DNA from 2 places in the Massilia suwonensis genome. Region 1 is predicted to be linked to the other one. Evidence: predicted binding sites of a transcription regulator. Region 1 holds the regulator's gene; the other holds the start of a gene.
The links. The regulator FNR, encoded in region 1, switches genes on or off when oxygen is low (the NO sensors DNR and NnrR bind a similar motif). The targets are predictions, from matches to a motif close to TTGATNNNNATCAA.
Positions count from the first base shown of each region.

Region 2: a site for FNR is predicted at 3,965-3,978, ahead of ACFPQ5_RS01295 (gluzincin family metallopeptidase). Genes of this name have one in related genera too.

Region 1 is NZ_JBHSMR010000013.1:1,031,586-1,037,222, forward strand. Features, by position in the region: gene cydB (cytochrome d ubiquinol oxidase subunit II) at 1-455, opposite strand, end outside; gene ACFPQ5_RS12580 (cytochrome ubiquinol oxidase subunit I) at 457-1,944, opposite strand; gene fnr (fumarate/nitrate reduction transcriptional regulator Fnr) at 2,159-2,926, shown strand; gene ACFPQ5_RS12590 (VOC family protein) at 2,936-3,364, opposite strand; gene ACFPQ5_RS12595 (DUF885 domain-containing protein) at 3,606-5,441, opposite strand; gene ACFPQ5_RS12600 (FixH family protein) at 5,542-5,637, opposite strand, start outside.
Region 2 is NZ_JBHSMR010000001.1:295,054-300,690, reverse strand. Features, by position in the region: gene ACFPQ5_RS01310 (polyhydroxyalkanoate depolymerase) at 1-306, opposite strand, end outside; gene ACFPQ5_RS01305 (NAD(P)/FAD-dependent oxidoreductase) at 596-1,693, opposite strand; gene fdxA (ferredoxin FdxA) at 1,833-2,156, opposite strand; gene ACFPQ5_RS01295 (gluzincin family metallopeptidase) at 2,354-3,892, opposite strand; gene ACFPQ5_RS01290 (polyhydroxyalkanoic acid system family protein) at 4,063-4,344, shown strand; gene ACFPQ5_RS01285 (acyl-CoA-binding protein) at 4,463-4,717, opposite strand; gene ACFPQ5_RS01280 (FKBP-type peptidyl-prolyl cis-trans isomerase) at 4,879-5,235, opposite strand; gene ACFPQ5_RS01275 (EI24 domain-containing protein) at 5,340-5,637, shown strand, end outside.

The DNA of each region.
Region 1 (5,637 bases):
GGGCCGCCGGCATAGCTGCGTCCCGAGACGGTGATACCGTCGAGGAAGGCGCCGAGCGACACGCCCTGGAAGAAGGAAGCGACCACCGAGCCGCCGATGAAGGCCTTGTCCCACAGGTGGCGCCGGTGGTCCTTGGCCTTGAAGCGGAACTCGAAGGCCACGCCGCGGAAGACCAGGCCGATCAGCATGAAGATCAGCGGCAGGTAGAGCCCGGACAGGATGATCGAGTAAGCCACGGGAAAAGCCGCCAGCAGCCCTTCTCCGCCCAGCACCAGCCAGGTCTCGTTGCCGTCCCAGACCGGCGCGACCGTGTTCATCATGGTGTCGCGGTCGCGCTTTTCCTTGACGAATGGAAACAGCATGCCGATGCCGAGATCGAAGCCGTCCAGCACCACGTACATGAAGACGGCAAAATAAATGATGACGGCCCAGATGACCGAGGTGTCGATGCCCATCTCACCCTCCCTTGCCGTCGCGGTCCAGCGCGGCGCCGCGGCCGATGCCGTCCGGATTGTCGTCGCCATCGCCGTCGCTATCGTCGTCATTGCCGACGTCGGCCGCCGACAAGGGCCGCATCGGCGTGCGCCCTTCTCCCGGTCCGCCGGCGGTAGCCCGGTGCAGCTCGAAGGCCTGCGGCCCCTTCTTCATCATGCGCAGCACGTAGACCGTGCCGGCGCCGAACACGAAGAAATAGGCGATCACGAACAGCCCGAGCGTGAGCGCCAGCGCGCCGGCGCCGTGCGGCGAAACCGCGTCCGCCGTGCGCAGCACGCCGTATACCACCCAGGGCTGGCGCCCGACCTCGGTGGTGACCCAGCCGGCCAGGATGGCGACCAGGCCTGCCGGACCCATCCACAGCGCGGCGCGCAAGAAAGGCCGCGTGGTGAAGATCCGCCCACGCCGCCGCAGCAGCAGGCTCCAGGCGCCGAGGGCGATCATCAGGAGGCCCAGGCCCACCATCAGCCGGAAGCTCCAGAACACGATCAGGGAATTCGGCCTTTCCTCGCGCGGGAACTCCTTCAGGCCGCGGAACTGCCCGTTCCACGAGTGCGTGAGAATCAGGCTGCCCAGGTGCGGGACGCCGACCGCATAGCGCGTTTTCTCGGCCTCCATGTCGGGAATCCCGAACAGCAGCAAGGGCACCGCCTCGCCGGGCTCGTTCTGCCAGTGCCCTTCCATCGCGGCCAGCTTGGCCGGCTGGTGCTCGAGCGTGTTGAGGCCATGGAAGTCGCCGATCACGGCCTGGATCGGCGCGACCAGCAGGATCATCCACATCGCCATCGACAGCATCTTACGCACCGCCGGGTTGTCCCTTTTACGCAGTAATTGCCACGCACCGGTGGCACCGACGATCAGGGCGGTGGTCAGGTAGGCCGCCACCACCATGTGCATCAGGCGATACGGAAAGGAGGGATTGAACACGATCGCCAGCCAGTCGGCGGGCACCATGCGGTTGCCCTCGATGGCATAGCCTTGCGGCGTCTGCATCCAGCTGTTGGCGGCCAGGATCCAGGTCGCGGAAATCAGCGTGCCGACGGCGACCATGCAAGTGGCAAGGAAATGCAGGCCGGGGCCGACCCGGGTCCAGCCGAACAGCATCACGCCAAGAAAGCCCGCTTCCAGGAAGAAGGCGGTCAGCACCTCGTAGGCCAGCACCGGCCCCATGATGGAGCCGGCGAATTCGGACATGTAGCTCCAGTTGGTGCCGATCTGGTAGGCCATCACGATGCCCGAGACCACGCCCATGCCGAACATGACGGCGAAGATCTTCAGCCAGAAGTGGTAGAGGTCGACGTAGACCTGGCGCCTGGTGCGCAGCCAGGACAGTTCGAGCACGGCCAGGTAGCTGGCAAGGCCGATGGTCACCGCCGGGAACAGGATGTGGAAGGACATCGTAAACGCGAACTGGATGCGTGCCAGGTCCAATGCCGACAGGCCGAACATGTGTTCTCCTCTGGATGCGGTGTCCGGAATCTAGCACGACAGTGGGGGCGCACGATTGCCCGATTGACCAGAGCAGAGCTTCGTCTAGCCGGATGCGTGCGCGCTCTTGCACCGTTGTATCAACCTATTCCAAGCGGATAACAATGTCCGGAACGCTGGGAGCGCGCCGCTGACCGGTCTATAATCCGCTTAACCATTCAATGTCTTCGAACCGATGAGCCAGGCCATCCACTTCCCCAACAGCGCACCGGTCAGCCTGGGCGCCATCAAGGCCAGCTGCGCCGCCTGCAGCATGCATCAGCTGTGCCTGCCGATGGGCCTGGACGATGCCGACATCAACCGCCTCGACCAGATCATCGGCAGCCGGCGCCGTCTTGTACGCGACGAGCGCCTGTACGCCATGGGCGAGCCTTTCCGCAGCCTGTACGCGGTGCGCTACGGCCATTTCAAGACCTACCAGATCAACGCGGCCGGCGAGCAGCAGATCACGGGTTTCCAGATGGCCGGCGAACTGCTGGGCATGGATGCGATCAGCGGCGACCGCTACCACTGCGACGCCGTCGCGCTGGAAGACAGCGAAGTCTGCGAAATTCCGTTCGCGCGCCTGGAAGAACTGTTCGGCCACGTGCCGACCCTGTTGCGTCACTTCCACAGGATCATGAGCCAGGAAATCACGCGCGAGCAAAACGTCATGCTGCTACTCGGCAATATGCGCGCCGAGCAGCGCTTTGCCGTCTTCCTGGTCAATCTGTCGGCCCGCTATGCCGCGCGCGGCTACTCGAGTACGGAATTCGGCCTGCGCATGTCGCGCGAAGACATCGGCAATTACCTCGGTCTGACCATCGAAAGCGTCAGCCGCCTGCTCTCGCGCTTCAAGAAGCAGGGCTGGATCGAAGTGGACAAGCGCGAAGTCAAGCTGCTCGACCCGGCCAAGCTGAAGGCGATCGCCGCCGGAACCGACCAGTGCGCTCCGATGTCCTGAAGCGTTTTTTCAGAAGGTAATCTGCACCGAGGACGCGCTGCGTGTAGCCGCGCCGTGGAACACGGCTTCGATGTTGTTACCGTCCGGATCGAGCACGAAGGCGGCGTAGTAGCCCGGATGATAGGGACGCTCGCCGGGCGCGCCGTTGTCCTTGCCGCCGGCGTTTAATGCTGCCTGGTAGAAGGCATCGACCATGGCGCGGCCGGCGGCCTGGAAGGCCAGGTGGAGGCGGCCGGTCAGCTTGCCCTGGGCGGCCTGGCTGTCGGCGGTGGAGACGAACAGTTCGTCGTACCAGAAATAATCGTCGCCCTCGCCGCCCAAGGGGATGCGAAGTGTCTCGAAGATCGCGGTGTAGAAGCTGCGGGAGGCTGGCAGGTCCTTGACCACCAGCTGGATGTGGTCGATCAGGCGGCCGCGGTGGAGTTGCTGGGTTTCCATTGTTGTGCTCCTGGTGAAAACACACTGGATGACCGCGCAGCTTCGCCATTATTCGTGACAGCCGCGCACCGTAGGGTGGGCATGCCCACGCGTTTTCGTACTTTACCTCACCCGAAAAACAATCGAATCCGATACGGCGCGAGGCCAGCAAGACCTTGGGGCAGCACCACAGCACGAACGCGTGGGCATGCCCACCCTACGTTACACCGCAGCCAACGACTGTCGGCGGCGGTGCGAACAATTAGGCCTTCGCCTTTTCCTTGGCGATCCAGCCATCCACCAACTGCCCCAGCACGTCCAGCGGCACCGAGCCGGCGCCCAGCACCATGTCATGGAATGCCGGCAGCGAGAACTTCGGTCCCAGTTCCGCCTTCGCCTTCTCGCGCAGTTCGACGATGCGCAGCATGCCGATCATGTAGGCCGTGGCCTGGCCCGGCCAGACGACGTAGCGGTCGACTTCCTCGACGTTGATGCCGTAGTCGACCGCCTGCTGGCGCGTCCAGCCCTTGGTATGCAGGCCGGTGTCGACGACGAGGCGCCGCGCGCGGAACAGTTCCGAGCCGAGGGCGCCGAGCAGGCCGGGGACGTCATTCTCGTACCAGCCCTGCTCCACCGCCAGGCGTTCGGTGTACAGCGCCCAGCCCTCGCTGTGCGCGCTGCCGCCGCTGAAGATGCGCTGGCTGCGGTATTTCGGGATGCCGGCCAGCTCCTGCTGGATCGCCAGCTGGAAGTGGTGGCCCGGCACGGCCTCGTGGTAGGACAGGCTGCGCATGCGGATCATGTCGAACTTCGGACCGCGCAGCGGCACCCAGAACACGCCCGGGCGGCTGCCGTCCGGCGCCGGCAGGCTGTAGTGGGCGGCGGCCGAGGCTTCGGTCAGCGGCGGCTCGCGCAACACGTCGACCGGCGCGCGCGGCTTCAGGTTGAACAGCGACTCGCTGCGCGCCTGCGCATCCTTCACCATTTCCTTGTACTTCGCCAGGATGGCGGGACGCGGGTCCTCGTCTGCCTTCGGCTGGAAGGTCGCGTCGAGCGCCTTCATGCGTGCCTCGATGCTGCCCTCGTTGAAACCGAGCGCACGCAGGTGCTTGTCCATCTCGCCTTCCAGGCGCGCCACCTCGCGCAGGCCGATCGCATGGATCTCGTCGGCAGTCAAGCTGGTGCTGGTGAAGTTGGCGATCGCGCGGTCGTAGGCGGCGCGGCCATTCGGCAGGCGCGAGACGCCGGCCGTGTCATTCGTCTTCGGATGCAGTTCGACCATGAAGCCCTGCACCCGCACATAGGCCGGGCGGATCTTGTCCTCGACGATGCGGGTGGCGCGCGCGATCGCCGCCGTGCGCGCCTCGGGCGTCAGGTCCTTCAGCTCGGCGCTGCGCTTTTCCAACGAGGCGACCAGTACGTTCTGGCTTGCCGCCGGCTTGAGGAAGGTATCGACCTGGTACTGGGCGCGCTCGAGGATGAAGCGCGGCGGGATCAATTTACGTTCGGTGGCGCTGCGGGCGCGCGCCAGCGCCTCGTCCATGCGCGTACTCACCTGCTCCAGGCGCGCCAGCCAGGAATCGACGTCCTGCGCGTTGCGCATCGGGTGGGTCTGGGTGAGGAAGTTGACCAGCCCGACCTGCGGGCCGCCGAACTGCGAGAACACGAAGTTGTAGTCTTCGAAGGGCTCATTGGCGATCACGTTCGAGAGCGACCAGCGCATGACCAGGGCCGAAATCCTCTGGGTTTCGTCCAGCGAACCCGCCAGGAACTTGTCGAGGCGGGTCATGCCGGTCTTCGCCACGGCGACCATCTGCTTGCGCCGGGCCGGGGTCTGCGGCGTCAGCTGGCGGTCGAGCGCGGCCTGTTCGGTTCCGCTGAAGTACTGGGTGCTGCTGGCCAGCTGCGGGTTCATGCGCACCCAGTCGTTGGCGAAGCGCTCGGCCCAGGCGTCGAAGGCCGCGTTCGGCTTGACGGCGGCGGCCTTCGGCACTGGCGCAGCGAGCGCGGCGTCGGGGGCGACGGCGGCTGCGAGCGCGAGGGGAACGAACAGGGTGGCGAGGGCGGCGCGCAGGCGGCGCTGGGAGGAAATCGGCATGGTCTCTCTAATCGTTATCATCTGGCGAAGTGCCGCGCCAAATCTAACATGGATGAGCCGTACCGAACAGCCTCCCCCTGCCGCTCGCGGCGAGGCGTATTTACGGGGCCGTGTCGGCGAGAATCGCAAGCCGTGCGTCGCGCGCCGGGCTCCAGCTGCGCGCCAGGCGCCATTGCCGCCCCTCGTCCTCGATCAC
Region 2 (5,637 bases), on a different contig from region 1:
TTCGAAAGCCGCGTCCGGCAGGTCTTTCTTGAAATGCAGCAGCTTGCAGAAGGGCTTGGTGACGGCCGCGCGTTCGACGATCTTGACCGTCTCGCCCTTGATGGGGACGGTGTCGATGCCGAAGGCCGGCTTTTCGTAGTCCTTGCCCAGGCGGTACATCAGCTCGTACCCGGCGGCGATACGCTGGGAAAACGGGGTGTGGGCAAACGGGGAAACCGGATTGGAGAACAGCTTCGAGGACGCATCCGCCCATTGCATCAGCGGGGTCAGGAAGGAGCGTTGCATCTCGTGCAGTTGATAAAGCATAGTATTTCCTTCATGTGGTGCGTGTCGCCTTGGCGCGTCGCCAGGGCCCTTGCGCCCGGCATGGCCGCCGTGTGGGCGGGCCGTCTCGGTGCGCGAAAATTCATCAACCAATTATAGGATAACTTGCTTGACGCGTGGAAATATCCATTTCCCTCCCAAGCTTATTCGGCACACGCTTAAGAGAATTTATACACCCGATTACGCTAGGCCGTCGGTGATGCGGCACACATAAAAACAAATGCCCCGGAGGTCCGGGGCATTGTCGTTTTTAGGAAACTGAACGGTCGTATTAATCGAAGACCGGGGTTTCCACACCAAGGATCTTGTGCAGCTTCGGCGAAGTCGTCGTGTACTGCATGTGGATCTTCTTGTCGGGGAAGATGTACGGGGCGGCGCCGAAAGCGGCCAGCGCGGCTTCGTGGAAGCCCGACAGGATCAGCTTCTTCTTGCCCGGATAGGTGTTGATGTCGCCCACGGCGAAGATGCCCGGCACGTTGGTCTCGAACTTCTCGGTGTCCACGACCTTCAGCTGCTTGCGCTCGATGTCCAGGCCCCACTCGGCGATCGGGCCGAGTTTCGGCGACAGGCCGAAGAAGACCATCAGCATGTCCAGCGGCACGCGGCGGGTGACGCCGTCGGCGCCGGTGACTTTCACTTCGCTCAGCTGGCCGTCCTTCTCGTCGAAGCCGGTGACCTGGCCGGTGATCAGCTGCATTTCGTACTCTTCGCACAGCTGCTTCATCTTGGCGACCGAGGCAGGCGCGGCGCGGAAGTCTTCGCGGCGGTGCACCAGCACGACCGATTCGGCCTTGCCGACGAAGTTCAGGGCCCAGTCCAGGGCCGAGTCGCCGCCGCCGCAGATGACCAGGTTCTTGCCTTCGAACAGGGCAGGATCCTTGACGCGGTAGTGCAGCTGGGTGTTCTCGAACTTCTCGATGCCCTCGACCTTGATCGTGCGCGCCTGGAAGGAACCGACGCCGGCGGCGATGAAGATGGTCTTGGTGATGAACTGGGTGCCGGTCGAGGTTTCGACGTTGAAGCGGCCGTCTTCGCGGCGCTGCACGGTCGTCACTTCCTGGCCCAGGTGGAAGGTCGGCTCGAAAGGCTCGATCTGCTTGAGCAGGTTGTCGGTCAGTTCCTGGCCGGTGCAGACAGGCACGGCAGGGATGTCGTAGATCGGCTTGTCCGGATACAGCTCGACGCACTGGCCGCCGACGGCTGCGAGCGAATCGATGACGTGGGCCTTGATCTCGAGCAGGCCGAGTTCAAAGACCTGGAACAGGCCGACCGGGCCCGCGCCGATGATGACGGCGTCGGCGTCGATGGCGCCGGCGAACGAACTGTTGGGGGCGATGCTGCCCGCATCATGGGTGGCACTGATCGTCATGTGCTTGGGTCCTGTTGATTTTGTAAAAGAGGGGCGCGCGGGGGATGCCCGATGCTGCGATGGCCGCTAGTGTGCCATGGATGGAGCGTGCCTGCTGGCGCCGGTCAAAACGGGCGCCAGCGGCGAAGAAGCATGACGCTTAGCGGGCCAGCTGGTCCACTTTGTTCTTGACGTCTTTCCACTCTTCCGCGTCGGGCAGGGCCGGCTTGGTCTTGGTGATCGACGGCCAGAAGCGCGACAGGTCGGCGTTGATCTTGATGAATTGCTGCTGGTCGCCCGGCACGTCTTCCTCGGCATAGATCGCATTCACCGGGCACTCGGCCACGCACACTGCGCAGTCGATGCACTCGTCAGGGTCAATCGCGAGGAAATTCGGGCCTTCCCGGAAACAATCGACCGGGCATACATCGACGCAGTCGGTATACCGGCAGCGGATGCACGATTCGGTGACAACGTGGGTCATAACAGTCCTATCTATGGTGGGGTGCCGCGGCCATCAGCGCAGGGTGGGGCCGCCAACATGGCAAAGCACTGTATTTTAGGGCAATTCGCCTTTTCCTACAAATTGGGCTTAGACACAATATACATAAGCAAATGTGATGCGTGACGCGCGATTTGCCCCGTGGCAGACCGCAAGCTGCCCCGGGGCAGAGCCGCGTGTCACTTGCCCGGCTGGTGCAAGGCCGCCTGGCTCTGGTCGCCTGACGGGACGGTTTCGATCGGTAACTCCTCGCCGGCAGGGCCGTTGCGGCCGCGCTCGGCGCACCAGCGCGCCAGCGCCTCTGCCTCGGCATCCAGAACACGCTCGATGTTGTAGTACTCGGCCAGGTTCATGGTGCCGCAGCAGGCGCGCCGGTCCTGCTGGGCGCCGGGGGCGTCGCAGACGGCCGCCGCCAGGCGCGTGTAGGCGCAGGGCACCGTGGCGGAGGCGCTTGGGCCGGTGGGCTCGACGGGAAGTGGCGCGTCCTGCGCCGCTTCCGGCCCGCCCACGACTTCGCGGATCGTGAACTGGTGGCGGATCGCATCGAGGTAGCCAACCGGTTTGCCGTCCTCGCTCGCCAGGCGCAGCATTTCGTTGACCACGTCGGCATAGGTGGCGGCGATGTCGGGTGCGGCGACCAGCGCCCGCAGCACCAGTCCGCGCAGCCAGGCGGCGACCCGGTGCAGTACGGCGGCATCGTCCTCGAAAGCCGGATTGCGTTCCAGGGCGAACAGGTCGGCCAGGATGTCGTAGACGGCACCCGTAAACACTTGCGAGATCGCGTGCACCTGGGTGCCGGCCTGCGAGAGCGTCAGGTCGTTGTCGGCGTTCCGGAGGCCGGTGGTGCCGCCCAGCGCCAGGCCGAACTGCTCGGCGATGTCGGCCAGGAAGGTCTTGTCGTGCAGGCGTGCCTTGGTCTGGGCCACCACCGCTTCGCACTGGTCGAGCTGGGACAGCGCGAGAAAGATCGCCGTCAGGTCGCCGAAGGATTCGTGCAGGCCGCCCGTCTGCGGCGGGGCGTCGGCCAGCAGCCAGTGAGGCTTCAGGCCATCCAGCACGGCGTGGCCGGTTTCGTGGGCGACGATGTCGAAGGAGCGGCAGGTGAATACGCGTTCCTTTTCCCCGGCGGGCACGAAGTCGCCGAACTTCAGGCAGGTCTGGGCGCGGCTGTAGAAGGCGTTCATCACGTTCGGCAGGCCGTAGGGGAAGATCTGCAGCGGCGCCGTGTCGATGCTGCTGTTCCATTGCCAGGGCAGCGGCATCTCGGCGCCGGCCGAGGACAGCGAACGCTGGTACATCGTGAGCGTCTGGCGCACCACTGCGAAGGTGTGGACGGCGTCGAACTGGGGCGTGTCGGGCATGGTGACGAAGTCGCCGAAGGCATTCGGCTCGACCGGGCTGATCCCGGGGTCGCCCGAGGCGATGCGGGCGTCGCGCGGTCCGGCCAGCACCACGCCGGGCAGGAAGGCCTTGCGGGTGCCCATCTCGAGCACCGACGGGTCCTGCTTCCACATCAGCACGCGCGCGCCGAAGGCGTAGGGCAGGGGCACGTCCGGGGCCGGCGGCGCATCCACCGCGCGCGGGGCGCCGGGCTGGTCGAGCAGCTGGGCCGCCTTGCGGTGCTGGCGGTAGGGCGCGCTCGGGGTGGGGATGAAGGCGACCGGAGGCTGGTCGCGCTCTGGGGTGACGATGTCGTCCGGCAGCAAGGCTCGTTCCATTGCGCAATCCTCATGTTATTGATGGCGATTGACTTAGCTCAGCCAATACTCGTCCCCCAGCCGGATATGGTTTTGACCCGGATCAATTGCACACTGGACTGGCATCAGACCCATGCAACTGGCATCATGGCGGACTGTTTGCGCAATTTGTAGAGAGAGAGGAATCACACATGGCCGACATCCAGATCGTCCAGGAGCACAAGCTGAGCCCGGAAGGGGCACGCGCCGCGGCGCAGCAGGTGGCCGACAAGGTGGCCGCCGAATTCGGCATGCAGTGCCATTGGGATGGCGACGTCCTGCGCTTCGAGCGCAGCGGCGTGGAGGGAGCATTGACCCTGGGCGAACAGCGCGCGGCGCTGCGGATCAAATTGGGAATGCTGATGAGTGCGTTTCGCCCGATGATCGAGGAGAAGGTAGCGGACAAGATGCGCCGGGTGTTCACCGCGGCGTGACGGCGTCGGGGTTGCCGTTGTAGGGTGGAGCGGGCGGCGAACCGCTCCTGACTCCACGCGGTTCAAGCGCTGCAACGCGTGGAGTCAGGACTCCACCCTACAAAACCGATCGATTCTCTTAAGCCTTCAGCTCTTCGATCAAATCGATGTACTGCTGCATGGCGTCTTCCTGCGAGGTGCCTTTCAGGGCGTCCCACGCATCGAACTTGGCGCGGCCGACCATGTCGGTGAAGCCTGGACGCTCGCCGGTGGCGTCACCGCTCGAGGCCTGCTTGAACAGCGCGTAAATCTTCAGCAAGGTCATGTTGTCCGGGCGTTCCGGCAGGTTCTTCGAATCGGCCTGGGCCTGGGTGAACTGGTCTTGCAAGCTCATAACTACTCCTGTGGATGAAGGTGCATTGACGGGATGGCAATGCGCGCGGCCATCTTAGCGCAGGGTTCGGCTGAGCGTGCCGTTTGGCGGGGAATTTTAGAAGGGATACTCGATGCTGCCTTGCCGCGCGAGGCGGGGCAAGGCAGGTGCTACCTGATTACTTAGACTGCCAGCAGTTCGACGTCGAAGATCAGCGTCGCATTCGGCGGAATCACGCCGCCGGCGCCGCGTGCGCCGTAGCCGAGGCTCGCAGGAATGGTGAGACGGCGCTGGCCGCCGACCTTCATGCCCTGCACGCCTTCGTCCCAGCCGCGGATCACGTGGCCGGCGCCCAGCGGGAACTGGAAGGGGTCGTTGCGGTCCTTGCTGGAGTCGAACTTGGCGCCGGCCGTGCCGTCGTCGTTGCGCAGCCAGCCGGTGTAGTGGACGGTGACGTAGTTGCCGGCTTTCGCCTCGGCGCCTTCGCCGACGACGGTGTCTTCGTATTGCAGGCCGGAAGCGGTGGTGGTAGTGGACATGTTGTTCCCTCGATAATCTGTGAACGGCGATTGTAGTGCATGCACCTGCAAACCGCCATTCGTTGCCCTGTTCTACAATGTCCTTTTGACATCGGGAGTCTTCCATGAAGGGCATCGCCACGGCCTGGGGCCGCGCACTGGCCGCCGGCTTTTCGCCGCGCATGATGCTGCTGTCGCTGGCGCCGCTGCTGCTGTCGCTGCTGCTCTGGGGCGGCCTGCTGTGGGCCTACGGGCCGGCGCTGTTCGACTGGCTCGATGGCGTCTTCCGCGACTACGGCTGGTTCCAGTCGAGCGGCAGCGTACTGTCCAGCCTGGGACTGGGCGTGCTGAAGGTGGTGGTCGTGCCGCTGATGGCGATCCTGCTGCTGCTTCCGCTGATGATCGCCTCCGCCTTGCTGTTCA